Regions from separate parts of the Gordonia alkanivorans genome, predicted to be linked through region 2. Evidence: predicted binding sites of a transcription regulator. Region 2 holds the regulator's gene; the other holds the start of a gene.
What was found. Region 2 encodes LexA, which represses DNA repair genes until DNA is damaged. Its sites were predicted from a motif close to CGAACANNTGTTCG; they were not measured.
Positions count from the first base shown of each region.

Region 1 (10,432 bases), 150 kb from region 2:
GCGAACCTGCGCCGGCGAAGAAGTCCAGGTACTCCCGACCGTTCTGGTCGGTGATGTAGGAGCCCTTGGCGGTGGTGAAGACCGCCGGCCAGTTGCGGCAGTAGCTGCGGACCTCGGACTCGTGCGTGGTGAACACAGAGTCGTCGAAAGTCTTGTCGAGAACAGGGGTGGTGTCGAGAAGTTGCATGACCTGCTTCCTTCTTCCTGGTATAACCGCGCTACAGCTATGTGAGCGCAGGAGTTCCGGTGCGGTTCGACGACCGCTTGTACCCAGAACTCGGAAATTTATGCCGGTTGTCGGCAACTTTTTCTGACTAGTGCCAACGACGTTGGGGCACTGCGTATTTCGATGGTGATCGGACTTACAACCCTCGACACGGGTGTGCCGGGATCACGCGCGAGCGCTCAGGGCTCGGGGATCTCCGGTTCGAGCATGTAGAGATCCTCGGGCTCGTGCGAGTCCGGAAAAGTGTTGGCGGCGAACAGGTCACGGCGCTCGAAACGGAGACCGCGGGCCTTCGCGACCGACTCGAACAGTCGCTGCGACGGGATGTTGTCGGGACTGATCGTGGTGTGCATCGCCACCATTCCGTGGCGGTTCGCACGATCGAACAGGTGATGCAGCATGGACGCGGCGACGCCGTGTCCACGCATCGAATCGTCCACGGCGACCTGCCACACCATGAGTGTGGAGGGGTCGCTCTGGCGGCGATATCCGGTGACGAAACCGACCGGACGGCCGTCTACTTCGGCGACGATCGAGGTGTCGGCGAAGTCGTGGCACCACAAGACGTAGGAGTACGAAGAGTTGACGTCGAGAACCTTTGAGTCCGAGGCGATTTCCCAGAGGCGGGTACCGTCGGCGACAGTCGGCATCCGATAGTCGACGGTGAGGACAGTTGTTGGGGCCGTTCCTGCTTGTGAAGGGCTCATAACGCTCTCGACGTTAACAACGGGTATCCGGGAAGTCACCCACCAGCGGAAATTGCCCCAACGAACCCCTACCTTCTACCTGATCAGACATGCAATGTGAAGTGAGTCACAAGAGTGTCACCCACGCGTCGATTCGGGGGTTCCCGGGGGAGCAGAATGGCCCCATGACGAGGATCATCGCCGGCGAGCTACGGGGTCGACGGCTCCGCGTTCCGGACGAGGGAACTCGTCCCACTTCCGACCGCGTGCGGGAGTCGGTCTTCAACATGCTCGACGCCCGATTCGATCTCGGCGGGCTCTGGGTCCTCGATCTGTACGCCGGGTCCGGGGCCCTCGGCATCGAGGCGGTCTCGCGTGGTGCGGCCGGCGCGACGTTCGTCGATTCCGCACGGAAGGCCGCCACCGTCATCGGCGCGAATGTGAAGGCCTGCGGGATCGCCTCGTCGGCCACCGTACTGACACGACCGGTGTCCGCCTACCTGTCCTCGCCGCCCGAGCGGAGATACGACCTCGTGTTCTCCGACCCGCCGTACGCGGTCGATGCGGCCGCACTGTCCGAGGATCTGACCAAGCTGGCCGCGTCCCGGCTCGCCGACGGCGCGCTGGTGGTGGTGGAGCGCTCGGCGCGCTCGACCGGTGACATCTGGCCCCGCGACTTCGAGGTCGTCGTCGACAAGAACTACGGCGACACCCGCGTCGAGGTCGGGGAGTTCATCGGCTCCTGACGCGCCTGATGTGTGGGGCCGGACGGTAAGTTCAGGCCATGACGACGGCAGTGTGTCCCGGTTCCTTCGATCCCTTCACCCTCGGCCACCGCTATGTGGTCGAACGCGCCGCGGCGTGTTTCGACGAGGTGGTCATCACCGTGGTGGTCAATCCGAACAAGCGAGGCATGTTCGGTGTCGACGAGCGGATCGCGCTCATCGAGGAGGACTGCGCGGATCTGCCCGGCGTGCGGGTCGATCGCTGGGAAGGCCTTCTCGTCGACTATCTGAAGCAGGAGTCGATCCACACCATCGTCAAGGGCCTGCGTTCGGCGGTCGACTTCGACTACGAGGTCCCGATGGCCCAGATGAACCGCGCACTCGCCGACGTCGAGACGGTCTTTCTGCTCACCGACCCCCGGTTCGCGCATGTGTCCAGCTCGCTCGTCAAAGAGGTGGCCAAGCTCGGCGGTGACGTCACGCCCTTCCTGTCGCCGCACATCCACAAGAACCTGACCGCGAAGCTCACCGGGGAGCGTTCCGTCTAGGACCCACCTGCGGGAATTGCGACACACCCCACGCGCTTCACTAATCACAGGCGCAACATTCGGCACAATAGTCACAGATTCACCAACTGTTGCAAACAGGCAAGCGCCGGATTGGGGTGGCTGTGTACCGGGTATTTGAGGCTCTCGACGAACTCGTGGCGATTGTCGAGGAGGCGCGGAGTGTGCCGATGACCGCGGGCTGTGTCGTGCCGCGCGGTGACGTGCTCGAACTCCTCGACGACATCAAGGACTCCATCCCGGGCGAACTCGACGACGCGCAGGACGTCCTCGATCAGCGCGACACCCTCATCGGCGATGCGCGCGAGCACGCCGAGACGACGGTGGCCAAGGCCGACTCCGAGTCCGAGGCCGTGCTGGCGCACGCCCGCGCCGAGGCCGACCGCATCCTGTCCGAGGCCAAGGCGCAGGCCGACCGCATGGTCGACGAGGCGAGCTCGCACTCGCACTCGCTCGTCGAGGACGCCACCGAGGAGGCGCGCCGGCTGCAGACCAGTGCCGCCCGCGAGTTCGAGGCCGTCACCGGTCGCGCCCGCGCCGAGGCGCAGCGCACCGTCGATGCGGCGAACAACACCTACGACAAGTCGGTGGCGGACGGCATCGCCGAGCAGCAGCGCCTGGTGTCGGAGACCGAGGTCGTCGGTGCGGCCAAGTCCGAGGCCGAACGCATCATCGACGCGGCCCACGCGGAGGCGGATCGCCTGCGCGGCGACTGCGACGTGTACGTGGACGAGAAGCTGGCCCAGTTCGAGGAGATCCTCACCGGCACACTGCGTTCGGTGAACCGTGGACGTCACCAGCTGCGCACCGGTGCGGGCATGCACGACTACGTCGAATACCCCCGCAGCGTCGACGAAGCGACCCGCAACTCCTACGACCGCGACCAGGGATCCCCGCTGGCGGTGTGACCTGCCCGACGGCCGATCCGGCGCATACCGTGGCGTCAGTCGATGATTCGCGATCGCGAGCGTATGGTGCAGTTTGTGTCTGATCATGCTGTGACATCAGAAGCGTCGCACGGTCCCGATTCGGCGTCGCGTCGCGATCCCTTCGTCCTCGACGTCCGGCCGCTGGGTCGGCGCCCGGGCACCATGTCCGAGGTGCACCGGACGGTCACGACCCCCGACAAGCTCGGGGTCGAGATGATCGGCATTCCCGCCGGCTCGGACGTCGACCTCGATCTCCGGCTCGAATCGGTGAGCGAGGGAATCCTGGTGACCGGCACCGCGTGCGGTGAGACGGAGGGGCAGTGCTCGCGCTGCCTCGAGCCGATCGACGGCACGGTGACGGTGTTCCTCACCGAACTGTTCGCCTACCCGGACAGTGTGACGGAGCAGACCACCGAGGAAGACGACGTGCACCGCATCGTCGACGACCGCATCGATCTCGAGCAGTCGATCATCGACGCCGTCGCTCTGGAACTGCCGATGTCGCCGCTGTGTTCGGAGGACTGCCCCGGGCTCTGCCAGGTGTGCGGCATCCGGCTGGCGGTGACCGAGCCGGGGCACGCGCACGAGCTGATCGATCCCCGCTGGGCCGGTCTCGCGAACAAGTTCTCCGAACTCGCAGAAGACGGGAACCCGGACGACCAGGAAAGTCGTGACTGAAAGCACACGTGAGGAGGGTCGGCGGGCGCTGCTCGCCGCACTCGACACCGACATCCCCGAAGACCTTCTGACGCTGGCGCTCACGCACCGCTCGTACGCCTACGAGCACGGCGGTCTGCCGACCAACGAGCGCCTCGAGTTCCTCGGTGACTCCGTCCTGGGCGTGGTGATCACCGAGCGCCTGTACCTGCATTTCCCCGACCGTCCCGAGGGTGAACTCGCGAAGATCCGTGCGAGCGTGGTCAACATGCACGCGCTCGCCGACGTGGCACGCGGTCTCGGCGACGAGGGTGGCCTGGGCAAGTACCTGTATCTCGGCCGTGGCGAGGAGATGACGGGCGGTCGAGACAAGGACTCGATCCTCGCCGACGGTCTCGAATCCCTGTTCGGCGCGGTGTTTCTCAGCCACGGCCTGGAGACCTCGCAGCGGATCATCCTGCGCCTCTTCGACGAACGCATCGAGAAGGCCGGACAGCTCGGCGCCGGTCTGGACTGGAAGACCTCGCTGCAGGAGCTGAGCTCCGAACGCGGCTATGGCCCACCGCAGTACCAGATCTCGTCCACCGGCCCGGATCACAACAAAGAGTTCACCGCGATCGCGATGATCGCGGGGGAGAACCTCGGCGAGGGCGTCGGACGCACCAAGAAAGAGGCCGAGCAGCAGGCGGCGGCCCACGCGTGGAAGGCGCTCACCGAACGCGCCGAAGCGTCGTCGTGACAACAGCGTCGTGACAACAACTCTTCATGCCTGAACTACCCGAGGTCGAGACCGTCCGCATGGGTCTCGAGAAGCATCTGACCGGACGGACCGTGACCGCGGTCGAGGTGCTGCATCCGCGTGCCGCCCGCCGCCACGTCGGCGGCGAGCCCGACCTGATCGGTCGCCTCGCGGGCAAACACGTTACCGGAGTGCGGCGTCGCGGCAAGTACATGTGGATCGACGTCGCCGACGACACCGACCGTGCCGCCCTCGTCGTGCATCTCGGCATGAGCGGGCAGATGCTCATCGCCCGCGACGGGGCGCCCGACCACACCCATCTCCGCATCCGCGCACACCTCGACGACGACAACGAACTGCGGTTCGTCGATCAGCGGACCTTCGGAGGTTGGCATCTCGACGACTATGCGGTCTCCGATGACGCGGCCGACATTCCGGTGTCGGTGGCGCACATCGCTCCCGACCCGTTCGATCCGGCCTTCGACGCGGCGGCCGTCGTGAACCGTATGCGCGCCAAGCACTCCGAGATCAAGCGCGTCCTGCTCGACCAGACCGTCATCTCCGGCGTCGGCAACATCTACGCCGACGAGGCACTGTGGCGGGCCCGACTTCACGGTGCGCGTGTCGCCGAGACGATCTCGCGCAAAAAGCTGCTCGAACTGATCGAGGCGGCCACTGCGGTGATGACCGAGGCGGTGGAGGTCGGGGGCACCTCCTTCGACGCGCTGTACGTCAACGTCAACGGCCAGTCGGGGTACTTCGAACGCTCCCTCAACGCCTACGGGCGTGAGGGGCAGCCGTGCCGGCGATGCGGGGCGATCATGCGCCGGGAATCTTTCATGAACCGCAGCTCTTACTTTTGCCCGAAGTGCCAGACTGCTCCACGGCGTCGCACACGTTGAGTCCGTAGTGCTCCCTGCGCTTACGTGCGGAGCGTGACCGCGGCGAAGCCGCTGTGCAGGCATCGACGAGTCCGGTGAAGGCTTCGAGCGTTCCGCGGAACGCTCGAAGAGCCTTGGCCAGCTGTTTTGTCGGTGGGCGCCGCTAAGTTGTTCGTATATCCGTTCGAACAGCTGGGGGCTTGGGGTGTCTGTTTCGGTGCTGCACGGTGAGAATGTGTCGTCGATGTTCGATGGCGCGGATCCGGCGTCCTTGTCCGATGACGTGTTGGAAAGCAGAGTGCTGGGTTATGCCGCGCAGATCACCGCGCTCACGGCCGAGTTCTTGTCTCTGGTGGCGGAATTGGATGAGCGGGAGTCGTGGCCGGGTGTGCATTCGCTCGCGCACTGGCTCTCGTGGAAGGCGGGTGTCTCTAAACGCACAGCGCAGGAGCAGGTACGGGTGGCGAAGGCTCTGACGGAGTTGCCGTTGATTCGGCAGGCGTTCGGTGCGGGGCGGTTGTCGTATTCGAAGGTGCGGGCGTTGACGCGGGTCGCGACCGCGTTGCGGGAGAAGGAACTGGTGAATCTGGCGTTGTCGTGTACGGCGTCGCAACTGGAGCGGGCGGTCCGTGCGATAGGACAGATCGACCGGGATCGTGGCATCGAGTCGGAGAATCGCCCACCGGTGGAGTCGACAGGCCGGTGGAAGTGGAATGCGGATGGCTCCTTGTCTGTGTCGCTGACGCTGTCTCCGCTAGACGGTGCCCGGCTTCTTGCCGGTGCGGTCCGGGCAGAGTACGAACGCACCCGGACCTGCGACGATGCGGATCTGTCCGCGGTGTCGAGCGTTCCGCGGAACGCTGCAAGCGAGTTGGAAACCGTGGATGGGGAACCGGACTCCGAGGTCAAACCGGCGAATCGTCGGGACCTGTGGCGAAATGTGCCGTCGAATCTGGCGCCGGCGTTGGTGGCCATGGCAGACATGGTGCACGAGGGGATCGCGATGCCTGATCTCGCACCGGGAGCCGAGATCCTGATACATACCGACGAGGGTGGGCAGCAGGCACACCTTGATGACGGGCCGGCACTGTCGGAGGCTGAGTTGGACGAGGCGCACTGCGGTGCTGCGGTTCGGAAGGCGTTGTCCAGCAGGGTTTCCGGAGCGCCGGGGAAGTTGGCGTTGCTGGGGTTGGGGCGTAAGTCGCGGACGCCGAACAAGGCACTCGTCAGGGCGTTGTTCGTGAGAGACCGGTGCTGTCAGATGCCCGGCTGTGAACGCACACGGCATCTGCACGCCCATCACGTGGTGTTCTGGTCGGCCGGTGGGGAGACCGAGTTGGACAATCTGATCTTGTTGTGTGGAAGCTGTCACCGTGCGTTGCATCGGGGTGAGTTCAGTATCACCGGGCATGGGTCGCAACGGTTTTCGTTCCACCGGCCGGGCGGTTCAGTGATCGACGTGAGTCCCGCGACACACGTGCCGGGGCAATGGTCGCCTGATGCGCGGGTGGCCGCGGATTCGACGGTGCCCGTGGGCGGCGGCAAGCTCGACCTCGGGTATGCGACCGAGGTGATCCACGCGGTGCGGGAATGGAAAGAACGCAACGCAAGCCGAGAGGCGGGAGCTGCCTGACGACGTCGGGCACGACCGGTTCGGGAATTCGTCCTGATCCACGGCTCTTACTATGGTCAGCGGTGCCAGCGCCGCCCCGCCGCCTGAGAGGACTCATCCCAGCATGACGATCGAACAGAACACAGCCACTCCGGCCCAGCCCGCGGAGCCCGCGCACACCGACCTCTGGGTCGAGCGCACCGGGACCCGGCTCTATACCGGCCGCAGCTCGCGCGGTGCCGAGGTGCTGATCGGCTCGCAGGATGTCGAGGGTGTCTTCACGCCGGGCGAGCTGCTGAAGATCGCGCTGGCGGCCTGCACGGGCATGTCGTCGGACCGTCCGCTGTCGCGCCGCCTCGGCGACGACTACGACGCCACGATCCGGGTCAGCGGTGACGCCGACCGTGAGAACGAGGTGTACCCGCGGATCTCCGAGATCCTCGAGGTCGACCTCTCCGAACTCGACCCCGACGCCGCGCAGCGCCTGCTCGTCGTCGTCGAGCGCGCCATCGACGCGGTGTGCACGGTCGGCCGCACCATCAAGGCCGGCGCCGAGGTCGACCTGAAGATCGAGACGGACTGACACCATGACCACCGACCGGGTCCGACTGTCGGCGTTCGTGCACGGCCACGTCCAGGGTGTGGGCTTCCGATGGTGGACGCGGTCGCGGGCCCTGGAGCTCGGTCTGGTCGGCTACGCGTCCAATCAGGCCGACGGACGGGTGCACGTCGTGGCCGAGGGGCCCCGCGACACAGTGGCGGCGTTGCTCGACGCGCTCCGGTCCGGAGAGACCCCGGGCCGGGTGGATCTGGTCGTCGACAGTCTCGAGTCGGCACGCGGAGACCTGACCGGCTTCCTCGAACGGTGAGCGCTGAACGGTGAGCGTTGCCCGAAACGCATCGCGATGGTGAGTACTCTGTACCGTCGTGCACCTCAAAAGCCTGACCCTGAAGGGCTTCAAGTCGTTCGCCTCGGCGACGACCCTGCGCTTCGAGCCGGGTATCACGTGCGTCGTCGGTCCCAACGGCTCGGGTAAGTCCAACGTCGTCGACGCCCTGACCTGGGTCATGGGCGAACAGGGCGCCAAGGCGCTGCGCGGCGGGAAGATGCAGGACGTGATCTTCGCCGGCACCTCCGGACGTCCGCCGCTGGGGCGTGCGGAGGTCACGCTGACCATCGACAACGCCGACGGTGCGCTGCCCATCGAATACTCCGAGGTCTCGATCACCCGCCGCATGTTCCGTGACGGCGCCGGCGAGTACGAGATCAACGGCAGCACCTGCCGCCTCATGGACGTGCAGGAACTGCTCTCCGACTCCGGTATCGGCCGCGAGATGCACGTCATCGTCGGCCAGGGCCGCCTGTCGGCGATCCTGGAGTCGCGTCCCGAGGACCGTCGCGCGTTCATCGAGGAGGCCGCCGGCGTCCTCAAACACCGCAAACGCAAGGAAAAAGCGGTCCGCAAGCTCGACGCGATGCAGGCCAACCTGGCGCGCCTCACCGACCTCACCGCCGAGCTACGGCGTCAGCTCAAGCCGCTCGGCCGACAGGCCGAGGTCGCCCGCCGGGCGCAGACCGTGCAGGCCGATCTCCGCGACGCCCGGCTGCGCCTCGCCGCCGACGACCTGGTGATCCGCCGAGCCGAGATGGCCGAACACGCCGCCGTCGAGGACGAGGTCCGGCGCCGCCAGGACGAGGTGGCCGAGCAACTCGACGAGGCCAACGCGCAGGTCGCCGAACACGAACAGCATCTCGCCGAGGTCACCCCGGCCGCCGCGGCGGCGAGCCGCGCCTGGTTCCGGCTGTCGGCGCTGGCCGAACGCGTCGACGCGACCCGCCGGGTCGCCGCCGAACGCAGCCGCTACCTCAGCGAGACCGCCACCGAGGCCACCGGACCCGATCCCGAGGAACTCGAGGAACAGGCCCTCGAAGCCGCCGAACTCGAGGCCGAACTGACCGAGGGCGTCGAGATCGCCGCCGAACAGCTCGAGACGGCACGCGAGGTGCTCCGCGAGCGCGAATCGATCGCCGAGGCCGCGGAAGCGGCACACCTGGCCGCCGTCCAGGCCATCGCCGACCGTCGGGAGGGTCTGGCCCGTCTGGAGGGCCAGGTCGACAACCTGCGGACGCGGTCGGAATCGGTCGACGCCGAGGCCGACCGCTTGACCGCTGCCATCGCCCACGCCACCGAGCGTGCGGAAAATGCTGCCTCACAACAAGATTCGGCGGCGAGCGAACTCGCGCAGCTGGAATCCTCCGAGCAGGCCCTCGACGAACACCACGAACGGTGCGTCGCCGCGCTGAACCTGTCCAACGAACGCGCCGCGACCCTGCAGGCCGAGCACCGCGAAGCCGAGCAGTCCATCGCCTCGCTGTCGGCGCGCGTGGAAGCCCTCGCCATGGGTCTCGAGCGCAACGACGGCGGTGCCTGGCTGCTCGACAACGCGCCCGACGGGTTACTCGGACCGATGTCGGAACTGCTCACCGTCGAGCCCGGTTTCGAGACCGCGATCGCCGGCGCCCTCGGCCCCGCGGTCGACGGCATCGTCACCGTTGACGGCATGGCGGCCATCCGTGCGCTCGAGGCACTCAAATCCGGCGACGGGGGACGGGCCGCGCTGATCTGCGGCGGCCTCACCGAATCCGTCCGATCACGAGACCTCGACCTTCCCGACGGTGCCCGGTGGGCGGCTTCGGCGGTGACCTGCGGGCCGGAGATCCGCAACGCGATCGACACCGTCCTCGCCGACACCGTCGTCGTCGACGATCCGGCCCAGGGACTCGAGATCGCCCGTCGCCACGGCGTGCGCGTGGTCACCCACGCCGGCGACCGCATCGGCCCCGCGTCGATCGAGGGTGGCTCGTCGCGTCGCCCGTCGACGCTCGAGGTGCAGTCGGCCATCGACGCCGCGACCGAGGAACTCGCCGCCACCCGCCGCCGCGTCGAAGAGCTGGAGGCGGCACTCGACGGTGCTCTCACCGAACAGCGCGAACGCCGCGAAGCGGCGGAGGAAGCGCTCGCCGCGCTGCACGAATCGGATTCCAGTGTCGGCGCCGCCTACGAGCAGATGGCCCGGCTCGGCCACGAGATCCGCACCGCCCGTGCGGAGGCCGATCGCTTCACGCGTCAACGCAACCTCTTGGAAAAGGGGCGCGCCGAGACCCTGGAATCCCTGCACGAACTCGAGGAACGGTTGCGGCTGGCCCGCGACGAGTCGGATTCCGGACCGGAGATGGCGGCCGACGACTCCGAGCGGTCCACGGCCGCGGCAGCGGTCGGGATCGCCCGCGGCACCGAGATGGAGGCCCGTCTGGCACTGCGCACCGCCGAGGAACGTCTCGCCTCGGTGCGTGGGAAGGCCGACTCGTTGCGTCGAGCCGCCCAGCGTGAGCGGGAAGCACGGGAACGG
Region 1 is NZ_CP027114.1:2,895,490-2,905,921, forward strand. It holds gene ectB (diaminobutyrate--2-oxoglutarate transaminase) at 1-187, opposite strand, end outside; gene ectA (diaminobutyrate acetyltransferase) at 406-933, opposite strand; gene rsmD (16S rRNA (guanine(966)-N(2))-methyltransferase RsmD) at 1,098-1,658, shown strand; gene coaD (pantetheine-phosphate adenylyltransferase) at 1,697-2,185, shown strand; gene C5O27_RS13130 (DivIVA domain-containing protein) at 2,308-3,111, shown strand; gene C5O27_RS13135 (YceD family protein) at 3,154-3,810, shown strand; gene rnc (ribonuclease III) at 3,803-4,528, shown strand; gene mutM (bifunctional DNA-formamidopyrimidine glycosylase/DNA-(apurinic or apyrimidinic site) lyase) at 4,555-5,430, shown strand; gene C5O27_RS13150 (HNH endonuclease signature motif containing protein) at 5,654-7,042, shown strand; gene C5O27_RS13155 (OsmC family protein) at 7,146-7,604, shown strand; gene C5O27_RS13160 (acylphosphatase) at 7,609-7,890, shown strand; gene smc (chromosome segregation protein SMC) at 7,949-10,432, shown strand, end outside.
Region 1: the regulator LexA is predicted to act here: its motif matches at 5,583-5,596, upstream of C5O27_RS13150 (HNH endonuclease signature motif containing protein).

Region 2 (10,432 bases):
CGGCGGACGCGATGACCTCGGGATCGAACGGTGTGGTGGCCGAGGAGCCCTGCGTCTCCACCGCGAAGTCGACCCCGGCCCGTTCGGCAGCGTACTTCAGTGCGTCCGCGGCCATGTAGGTGTGCGCGATCCCGGTGGGGCAGGCGGTGATCGCGAGGATGCGCGGCCGGTTCTCGGAGACCGTCTCGCTGCGCTTCTCGGTGGCGGCCGGGGTCTCCCTCGCCGCCGGGGCTGCCGGGGGAGTGGCGGCCTTCCCGGCGTCGGGATCGATGGCCGCGGTGACCAGTTCGATGACGCGGTCGTCGGTCTCGGCCTCGCGGAGGCTCGCCACGAAGTCGGGGCGGACGAGCGAGCGCGCCAGGGAACTCAGCAGTTTCATGTGCGCGGCCGCACCGCCCTCGGGGGCGGCGATGAGGAAGACGAGATCCGCCGGACCGTCGGCTGCGCCGAAGTCGACCTTGCGGGACAGGCGCGCCATGGCGAGGCTCGCCGACGTCACCGATGCGGTGCGGGCGTGCGGGATCGCGATGCCACCGGGTAGTCCGGTGGCGGACTTGGCCTCTCGCTCGAGTGCCGCCCGGGCCAGGTCGGCGGGATCGGTGGTCCGTCCGGCCGCGGCCAGAGCATCGGCGAGAGTGGTGATGACGGCGGCGGGGTCGGCGCCGGCGTCGACGTCGAGACTCACCGTCTGCGCGGTGATGATCTGCTCGGTCATGGGATGTCCTTCGGCAATGTGGGTCGGGGGTTTGTGGGGGTCCTGTGGGCGCGGGATCGGCTTCATCTCATCGGCCGGCCCCGGAGAGTTCCGTGATCGTGACCCCGGACAGGTCGAGATGATCGGGAGTGGGGGAGGCAGTGCCGGCGAGCGCGGCGGCCGCCGAACCGTAGGCGACGGCGGAGCGGAGACATTCCGGAGCCGACGCACCGCGCGTCTGGGCGATGAGGAAGCCGGCCAGGGACGAGTCGCCCGCGCCGACGGTGCTGCGCGGGACGATCGGCGGTGGGGTCGCGCACCAAGTGCCCGCAGCGGTGACGAGGACGGCGCCCCGCGCCCCCAGCGTCGCCAGGACGCTGCCGCCGATCTGCTCGACAAGGGCCTGCGAGGCGGTCACGACCGGCCGGAGATCGTTGCGCGACAGGGAATCACGGAGCTCGGCGGCATCGGCGCCGGTGAGTTCGGCGAGTTCGTCCTCGTTGGGTTTGATCAGGTCGACACGTCCTGCCGCGGCTGCGCGCAACGGTGCTCCCGAGGTGTCCACGGCCACGCGGCATCCGGCGGTGACCAGCGCGTCGGCGACCGTCCGGTACCAGTGCTCCGGCACGCCGGGTGGAAGTGATCCACACAGCGTGACCCACTCCGCGCCGTTCGCGTGGGTGCGGATCAGAGTGGACAGCGACTCGAGCTGAGCTGCTGTCAGGGTCACGCCCGGGGCGTTGATCTTCGTGGTGGTGCCGTCGGATTCGGCGATGGTGACGTTGGAACGGACCTCGCCGTCGACGGGGACGGCGTCGTAGGGGAGTCCGAGGTCGTCGAGCGCGGCGAGCAGGGGGTCGCCGGTGCGAGCGGGCAGCAGGGCCCGTGTCGAGAGACCGGCGGCGGCGACGGTGCGGGCGACGTTGACGCCCTTGCCGCCCGGTTCGGCGCGGACGACGCCGGCCCGCTGGACCTCGCCGCGTCGCAGCGGGGTGGCGAGTTCGAGGGTGCGGTCGACGCTGGGATTGGCGGTGACGGTGAGGATCACGCGATCACGACCTCGACGCCGCGGGCGGACAGTGCGGCCGAGAACTGCGGATCGATGCCGGAATCGGTGATGAGAACGTCGATGTCGTCGATGCCGGCGAAACCGGACAGCTCCTCGCGCTCCATCTTCGAACTGTCGGCGAGGACGACGACGCGGCGGGCTGCGGCGACCATCGCCGCCTTCACCGCCGCCTCGTCGGGATCGGGGGTGGACAGACCGTGCGCCTCGCTCAGGCCGTTGGTGCCGATGAACGCGGTCGTCACGCGGAGTCGGCCGAGCGCGGCGACCGTTTCGGCGCCGACCGTCGCCTGCGTGAGTCCGCGGACGCGACCGCCGAGGGAGTGGAGACCGTCGGCATGGCGTCCGGCGAGCAGCCCGGCGATCGGGAGGCTGTTGGTGATCAGTGTGAGATCGCGGTCGCGCGGCATGGCCTCGGCGGCCCGGAAGGTGGTGGTGCCGGCGTCGAAGAGCACCGATCCGCCGTCGGGCGGGAGGAAACGAAGCGCGGCACGGCCGATCGCGGCCTTCTGCTCGGTCTGTTCCGTCTCGCGCTCGTCGATGCCGAGTTCACCGATCACGCGCAGGACCTCGGGGCGGACGGCACCGCCGTGGACTCGCTGCAGGTGCCCGGCACGTTCGAGCACCGCGAGGTCGCGGCGGACCGTCTCACTGGTCACGTCGAACTTCGCGGCGAGCTCGGCGACCGAGGCGCGTCCTGCGACGCGTACCTCCTCGGCGATGGCCTGCTGTCTCTCCTCGGCGTACACACCGGCTCCGTTCTGATCGTTCCCGTGGCGCTGATCGGGTCGTCCAATGTGGGAACATGCGGCTTTGCGTGTTGTAGTAATTGTGTTTACGCCTGTTTGTGTTGACAAGTCAAGAAGAATTTGTAACCGTGGTCACATGACGCAGATTCTGACGGGGACGCCGGTTGTCGGTGGTGTGGCTCTCGGGCCCGCACTCTGGCCGGGACGCCGACCCGACCACTCCGCAGAGGCACTGGGCGCAGGCGTCGAGATCGCCGAGGACCGTCGCGCCGACGAGGCCGAACGGTTCACCGCCGCGGCGGCCGCGGTCGCCGCGCGCCTACGTGAGCGTGCATCGCAGAACACCGGCGTCGCCGCCGAGGTGCTCACCGCAACGGCCGGACTCGCGGAGGACCGCGGCTGGATCGGTGCCGCCTCGGGTCTGATCGCCAAGGGCGCCTCGGCGCCGTCGGCCGCCGTCGCCGCCACCGAACAGTTCGCCGCCGTGTTCACCAAGCTCGGTGGGCTCATGGCCGAGCGCGTCACCGATCTCAACGACGTCCGCGACCGCGTCCTCGCCGAACTCCTGGGCCTCCCCGAGCCCGGCGTGCCCACGCCGGACGTGCCCTCGGTCCTCCTCGCCGACGACCTCGCGCCCGCCGACACCGCGGGGCTCGATCCCGCCACCACCATCGCGCTGGTCACCCGCCTGGGCGGGCCCACCAGCCACACCGCGATCATCGCCCGGCAGCTCGGCATCCCGTGTGTCGTCGCGGTCCCCGGTCTCGCCGGGATCGACTCGGGCACGGTGATACTCGTGGACGGCACGACAGGCGAGATCGTCGTGCAACCCGACAACGCCGCCGCGCGGGCCCGTGTCGACGAGTACACGCGTCAGGCCGCACGGGTCGCCGGCTGGTCGGGCCCGGGTCGCACCGCCGACGGTGTGGAGGTGGCGATCCTGGCCAACGTCGCCGACGGATCGTCGGCCCGTGCGGCCACCGATCATCCGGTGGAGGGCGTCGGACTGTTCCGCACCGAACTGGCCTTCCTCGAACGCGCCGACGAGCCGTCGGTGGAGGAACAGGCGGACATCTATCGCGAGGTGCTCGACGCGTTCGGCGGCCGCAAGGTCGTCATCCGTACCCTCGACGCCGGCTCGGACAAGCCGCTGCGCTTCGTGTACCAGCCCGAGGAGGCCAACCCGGCCCTCGGTGTGCGCGGCGACCGGATCGCCTTGGCACACCCCGAGATCCGTGCCCATCAGCTCGACGCGATCGCGCGCGCCGCGGAGGGTTCCGAGACGAGCCCCTGGGTCATGGCGCCGATGATCGCCTCACCGGCCGAGGCGGCCGCCTTCGCCGCTCAGGTACGGGAACGCGGACTGGTCGCCGGGGTGATGATCGAGGTCCCCGCCGCCGCGATCCTCGCGCCGGCGATCCTGGCCGAGGTCGACTTCGTCTCGATCGGCACCAACGACCTCACGCAGTACACGATGGCCGCCGACCGGATGTCGGCCGATCTCGCATCGCTGACCGATCCGTGGCAGCCGGCGGTCCTGCACCTCATCGCGACGGTCGCGCGGGCCGGACGGGACCAGGGGAAACCGGTGGGCGTGTGCGGCGAGGCCGCGGCGGACCCGATCCTCGCCTGTGTGCTCGTCGGGTTGGGTGTCACCTCGCTGTCGAGTGCTCCGGTGGCGGCCGCCGCGGTCGGTGCCCGCCTCGGCGGCGTCTCACGGTCGACCTGCGAGAACGCGGCGACAGCCGCGCTCGCCACCACCGATCCGGCTGCGGCGCGCGCGGCTGCCGCCGCGGTTCTCGAGAACGAAGAGGTCAGATACGCCGCATCACGGTGACGACCTTGCCGAGGATCACGGCCTCGTCGCCCGGGATCGGGTCGAACAGCTCGTTGTGCGGCATCAGCCAGACATGACCCTTCTGGCGCTTGAAGGTCTTGACCGTGGCCTCGCCGTCGATCATCGCGGCCACGATGTCGCCGTTGTCGGCCACGTTCTGCTGGCGCACGACCACCCAGTCGCCGTCGCAGATCGCGGCGTCGATCATCGACTCGCCGACGACCTTCAGCAGGAACAGCGAACCCTCGCCGACGAGCTCGCGGGGGAGCGGGAAGACGTCCTCGACGGCTTCTTCCGCGAGGATCGGGCCGCCTGCGGCGATCCGGCCGAGCACCGGCACGAAGGTGGGCTCGGGTAGCGCACCACCGGTCGGTGAGGTGGGCGTCGGCGGCTCACTCGGTGCGATGTTGACCGCTCGCGGACGATTCGCGTCGCGCTTGAGGAGGCCCTTGCGTTCGAGCGTCCGCAGTTGGTGGGCGACGGAGGAGGTCGACGTGAGACCCACCTCGTCACCGATCTCGCGGATGCTCGGCGGGTAACCGCGCTCGCGCACGGATCTGCGGATCACCTCGAGAACTCCGCGCTGCCGCGGCGTCAGCGAGGCCTCGGCCGCCGCCATGTCTGCCGGGGCGACGGGCTCGTCGGCGCCCCGCGCTCCGGTGCGCTTACCGCCGTCATCGCTCATGATCGGGTTCCTCTCGATTCCGAACGTGCTGGTAGATCGCTTGTCTGACGACGACCCTAGCCGAGAATGCCGACCGCATCAAACATTTGTTCGACGTGTTGCGAGACAAGTGTCGGCGTGCCGTGCTACAAATCGAACATCAGTTCATCGAACAGATGATCGACAATCGAACAGTTCGAACGCCGACGACGCAGCCGGAGCACGGACAAGCGTTCGACCGGAAACACGGAGGGCATCATGCGCACCGCCACTCTCATCGACCCCGACCGCTCCACCGATTCGGTCCGTGGTGACGTCCTGGAGCGTCCGCGCCCGATGCGCCGCGGCGACGGCCGCCGGCCCGTCGACGGGCGTCCGGTGCCGGAGTCGGCGGTCCGGGTCCGCCGGGTCGCCTCCACCCGGTGCGCCTCGCCGGTCGGTATGCGGGGTCGTGCACCGGTCGTACCCGTCTCGCGTGTTGCGCATACCGCGCCCTCGGCCGTCATCCGGCGGCGTCGGCGCACGGCGACGGCAATTCTCGCCGGCGTCGGGCTCGCTCTGGCCGTGTGGGTCATCGCGGTCGTCGGTCAGAACTACGCCGCGACGGTCACACCTTCTTCGGTCGGCACCGAGGTCGTACACGTGCGGTCGGGCGACTCGCTGAGCACCATCGCATCGCGCGTCGCCCCCGAGATGCCGCGTGAGGCGGTCGTCGACGAGATCATCCAGCTGAACGACCTCCCGTCGAGCGGGCTGCGCGTCGGTCAGCCGCTGCTCGCCCCCCGGTACCACTGAGCACGGGCGGTATCCTCGATGTCACAGGGACCGGCCGACTACCGGCCTGGCATGCGGCGCGGCTGCACCAGAGTGTCCCGTGACCTGCGTGAGGATACGATGCGCTGCCCCTTCTGCAAGAACGACGACACCAAGGTCATCGACTCGCGTGTCGCTGATGAGGGGCAGGCCATCCGGCGCCGCCGCTCCTGCGTGGAGTGCGGGCGACGCTTCTCGACCGTGGAGAGCGCGGTGCTCGCGGTGGTCAAACGCAACGGCGTCACCGAACCGTTCAGTCGCGAGAAGGTGATGAGGGGCGTCCGGCGCGCATGCCAGGGACGCCACGTCGCCGAGGACGCATTGGCGCAGCTCGCCCAGCAGGTCGAGGACACCGTACGTGCCAGTGGATCGGCCGAGATCCCCAGCAACGAGGTCGGTCTCGCGATCCTCAAGCCGCTGCGCGACCTCGACGAGGTCGCCTACCTGCGGTTCGCGTCGGTCTATCGCTCGTTCGACTCCGTCGAGGACTTCCAGCGCGAGATCGACGACCTCCGAGCCGCCTCAGCCGAGTCGGTCAAGAGTTCGTAGGACCCGCTTCTCCGACACCGGGTACGCGGTGCCGAGCCGTTCGGCGAACAATCCCACCCGCAGCTCCTCGACGAGCCACTGGGCCTCGTCGTTGACGTGCGCCTTCCGGTGGTCGGGCACCTGAGTCAGTCGTTGCGCCCACCGCTCGGTCACCCGGTCGACGACGGCTACTCCGGCCTGATCCCGGGCCGCCGATGCGGGGAGCGCCGACAGGCGGGCCTCGGCGGCCGCGAGGTAGCGCGGCACATTCTCCAGATGTCGTCGTGCGGTGGCGGCGACGAATCCGTCGAAGACGAGATTGTCCAGCTGTTCGGCGACGTCATCGGCCGCGAGTGAACCGGCATGTCGGTCGATCGCGGCACGGACCGGTGCCACCCAACCGAGGGATTCGACGGCGAGAGAGAAGTAGTCCGGTGCCGACTCGGTGATCCGTGGACGCAACTTCTCGGTGAGCACGCGGAATGTCTCGGGAGAGCGCACCGCCGACAGGGTGCCGGCGTCGAGGCCCGCCACGACATCGCGGATGGCGCGACGTGTGCAGTCGGCCAGCAACGCATCGAGATCCGGGTAGGGGCTCTGGCTCAGCGCGAGTCGACCCGCGGCCCCGAGGGAACCGGCCACGCGGCGGTGCAGGGGCGGGATCGCCAGGTCGAGGAGCGCGACGATTCCTCTCGCCGCCAATCGATCACGGGTCTGCTCCGACGCGGCGTCGATCACGACCACCCCGCGCGTGCGTCCGGCGTCGTCGGTGATCGCGTCGATGGTCGGGTAACGGGTGAGGCGTTGTCCGGCGATGTCGACGGTCCGCTGTGCGGCGAGAGTGCCGATGCCCTCGTCGGTCCAGGCGCGATACAGGGTGCGCTTCACCGTCTTCGACGCTGCCGGGGTGGCCGCGCGCTGCAGTTCGGCGATGGAATCGGCTCGCGCGGTGATCTCCCCGGCGTCGTCGGCGACCGCGAAATGCATCCGTAGGTGGGCCGGAATCCGGTCGACGTCGAAATCGCCTGCGGTGACCGTCATCTGCGTGATCGTGGTGAGCTCGCGAGCGAGCCCGACCGTGAGTGGCTCGCTCCGTGGGGTGAGGCGGGCCAGTGCCAGTTCGGCGAAACGCTGTGCCGGCGACATCGACTTGCGTAGCTGCTTCGGCAACGACTTCACCAGTGCGGTGGCCAGTTCCGTCCGCATGCCGGGCACCGACCAGTCGAAACCCGCCGGGCGCACGTGGGGGAGCAGTGCGCGCGGGATCATCACGGTGACACCGTCATCGGGGGTGCCGGGCTCGAACCGGTAGCGGAGTTCGAGTCGGGTGTCGCCCTGCTGCCAGGCGCCCGGATAGTCGGTGGGGGCGGCTTCGGTACTCGCCGCGACGTCCTCCGGCTTGAGATCGAGCAGAGCCGCATCGGAGCGCCGCGCCTTCTTCCACCACGTGTCGAAGTGCCGTGCGGAGGTGACCTCGGCGCCCACCCGCTTGTCGTAGAACTCGAACAGCTGGTCCTCGGTGATCACCAGTCCGCGTGTGCGCATACGGTTCTCGACGTCGGAGGCGGCCTCGAGCAGTGCGCGGTTGCGTTCGAAGAACGGGTGCTGCGTGCGCCAGTCGCCCTCGACGAGGGCGTGGCGGATGAACAGTTCGCGTGAGACGACCGGGTCGATGGGGCCGTAGTCGACGCGACGACGCGCGACGAGGGTGACGCCGTAGAGGGTGACCCGCTCGTAGGCCATCGCGGCACCGCGCTTGGACGACCAGTGCGGTTCGCTGTGCGTGCGCTTGACCAGATCGCCGGCCAGCTTCTCCGCCCACAGCGGGTCGATGCCGGCGACCGTGTGCGCGAACAGTCGCGAGGTCTCGAGGACCTCGGCGGCCATGATGAACGGCGGCGGCTTCTTGGCGAGCGGGGACGCCGGGAAGATCATCAGCGTCGTGTTGCGCGCCCCGGTGAACTCGCGGCCCTCGGTGTTGCGCGCCGCGATGTTGGAGAGCAGTCCTGACAGGATCGCGCGATGGACCGCATCGGCGTCGACCTCGGGCAGGTCGGAACCGGCCGGACTCACCGGCCAGTCGAGATCCTTGACGATCTCGGTGAGCTGGCGATGCAGGTCCCGCCATTCCCGGATTCGCAGGAAGTGCAGGAACTCCCGTTCGCACATCCGACGGAACTTGCTGCTGGACAGCTCCTTGCGCTGTTCGTCGAGGTAGCGCCACAGCTCGACGTAGGACAGGAAGTCCGACTGCGGCACGACGAAGCGCCGGTGCGAGGCGTCGGTGGCCTCGCGATGTTCGGCCGGACGCTCGCGGGGGTCGGGCAGGGACATCGCGGAGGCGATGACCAGCAGGTGGTCGAGGCAGCCGAGTTCGCGACCCGCGATCAGCATCCGCGCGATCCGCGGATCCACCGGGATCCGGGACATCGAGCGCCCGACGGGGGTGAGGCGCGGCGGGCCGCCCTCACGGCTCACGGTGATCGCCCCGAGTTCGGTGAGCACGCCCATGCCGTCGCGGATGGCGCGCTCGTCGGGCGGCTGGACGAACGGGAAGTCCGCGATCTCACCGAGTTTCAGCGAGGTCATCTGGAGGATGACGGCGGCGAGGTTGGTACGCAGGATCTCCGGGTCGGTGAACGCGGGCCGGGCGTCGAAGTCGTTCTCGCTGTAGAGCCGAATGCACACACCGGGGGCGACGCGACCGCACCGGCCGGCGCGCTGGCGGGCGCTGGCCTGCGAAACCGGTTCGATGGGAAGGCGATTGACCTTGGTGCGGGTCGAGTACCGGCTGATACGAGCGGTGCCGGTGTCGATGACGTAGCGGATGCCGGGGACCGTCACCGATGTCTCGGCGACGTTGGTGGCCAGCACGATGCGGCGACCGTTCGACGGGGCGAAGACCTTCTGCTGGTCGGCGATCGACAACCGCGCGAACAGCGGGACGATCTCCGCGCCGCCGTTGCGGCCCGTTCCCGTCCGGCGCTTCAACGCATCCGCGGTCTCGCGGATGTCGCGTTCGGTGGGGAGGAAGACCAGGATGTCGCCGCGGCCGCCGGCCCACAGTTCGTCGATCGCGGCGTCGATGCCCTGGATCTGGTCGAGGTCGGCGTGTTCGCCGCCGCCGGTGTCGTCGCCGCTGTCGGGGCGCTCCTGCAGACTCAACGGCCGGTAACGGACCTCGACGGGGTAGGTGCGACCCGACACCTCGATGACCGGGACCGACATCTCGGGTGTGCTGAAATGCCGTGCGAAGCGGGCGGGTTCGATCGTCGCCGAGGTGATGATCACCTTCAGGTCCGGTCGTTGCGGTAGCAGCCGTCGCAGATAGCCGAGGATGAAATCGATGTTGAGGCTGCGCTCGTGGGCCTCGTCGATGATGAGGGTGTCGTAGCGCCGCAGCATCGGATCGGTGGCGATCTCGCGGAGCAGGATGCCGTCGGTCATCACGCGGATCAGGGTGTCGGCGCCCGAGCGGTCGGTGAACCGGACCGAATAGCCGACCGCGTCACCGAGTTCGGTGTCGGTCTCGTCGGCGATGCGCTTGGCCACCGAGCTCGCCGCGATACGACGCGGCTGCGTGTGGCCGATGGTGCCGCGGATGCCCCGGCCGAGTTCGAGGCAGATCTTCGGCAGCTGCGTGGTCTTGCCGGAACCGGTCTCACCGGCCACGACCACGACCTGGTGGTCCCGGATCGCGGCGGCGATCTCCTCGCGGGCGGCCGAGACGGGGAGTTCGTCGGGGAAGCGCAGCACCGGCACCGTGGCCCGGCGACGGTCGAGGCGGTGCCGGGCCTTCTCGACGTCGGCGACGAGCTGTTCCCATCTGTGCGGATCGGGGGTGCGGCCGAGTTTGTCGACCCGGCGGCGCAGACGGTGGGCGTCGACGATCGCGACCGCGTCGAGCGACCGCAGCAGTTCGGAACGGGAGATGCCGGGCTGAGGATCTCGCGGGGCTGGATCTGAGGACTCGACCGACATGATGACTCCAGGATATGGGTCGATGCCGGGGGCGCTCACCTCGCCCGGCATCATGGTGGGCATGTCTGAAACTTCTGGTGCTCTGTGGCACGGCTTCGCC
Region 2 is NZ_CP027114.1:3,041,649-3,052,080, forward strand. It holds gene C5O27_RS13830 (PTS fructose transporter subunit IIABC) at 1-715, opposite strand, end outside; gene pfkB (1-phosphofructokinase) at 783-1,742, opposite strand; gene C5O27_RS13840 (DeoR/GlpR family DNA-binding transcription regulator) at 1,739-2,509, opposite strand; gene C5O27_RS13845 (putative PEP-binding protein) at 2,646-4,346, shown strand; gene lexA (transcriptional repressor LexA) at 4,324-5,031, opposite strand; gene C5O27_RS13855 (LysM peptidoglycan-binding domain-containing protein) at 5,269-5,805, shown strand; gene nrdR (transcriptional regulator NrdR) at 5,905-6,372, shown strand; gene hrpA (ATP-dependent RNA helicase HrpA) at 6,346-10,332, opposite strand; gene C5O27_RS13870 (aminotransferase family protein) at 10,355-10,432, shown strand, end outside.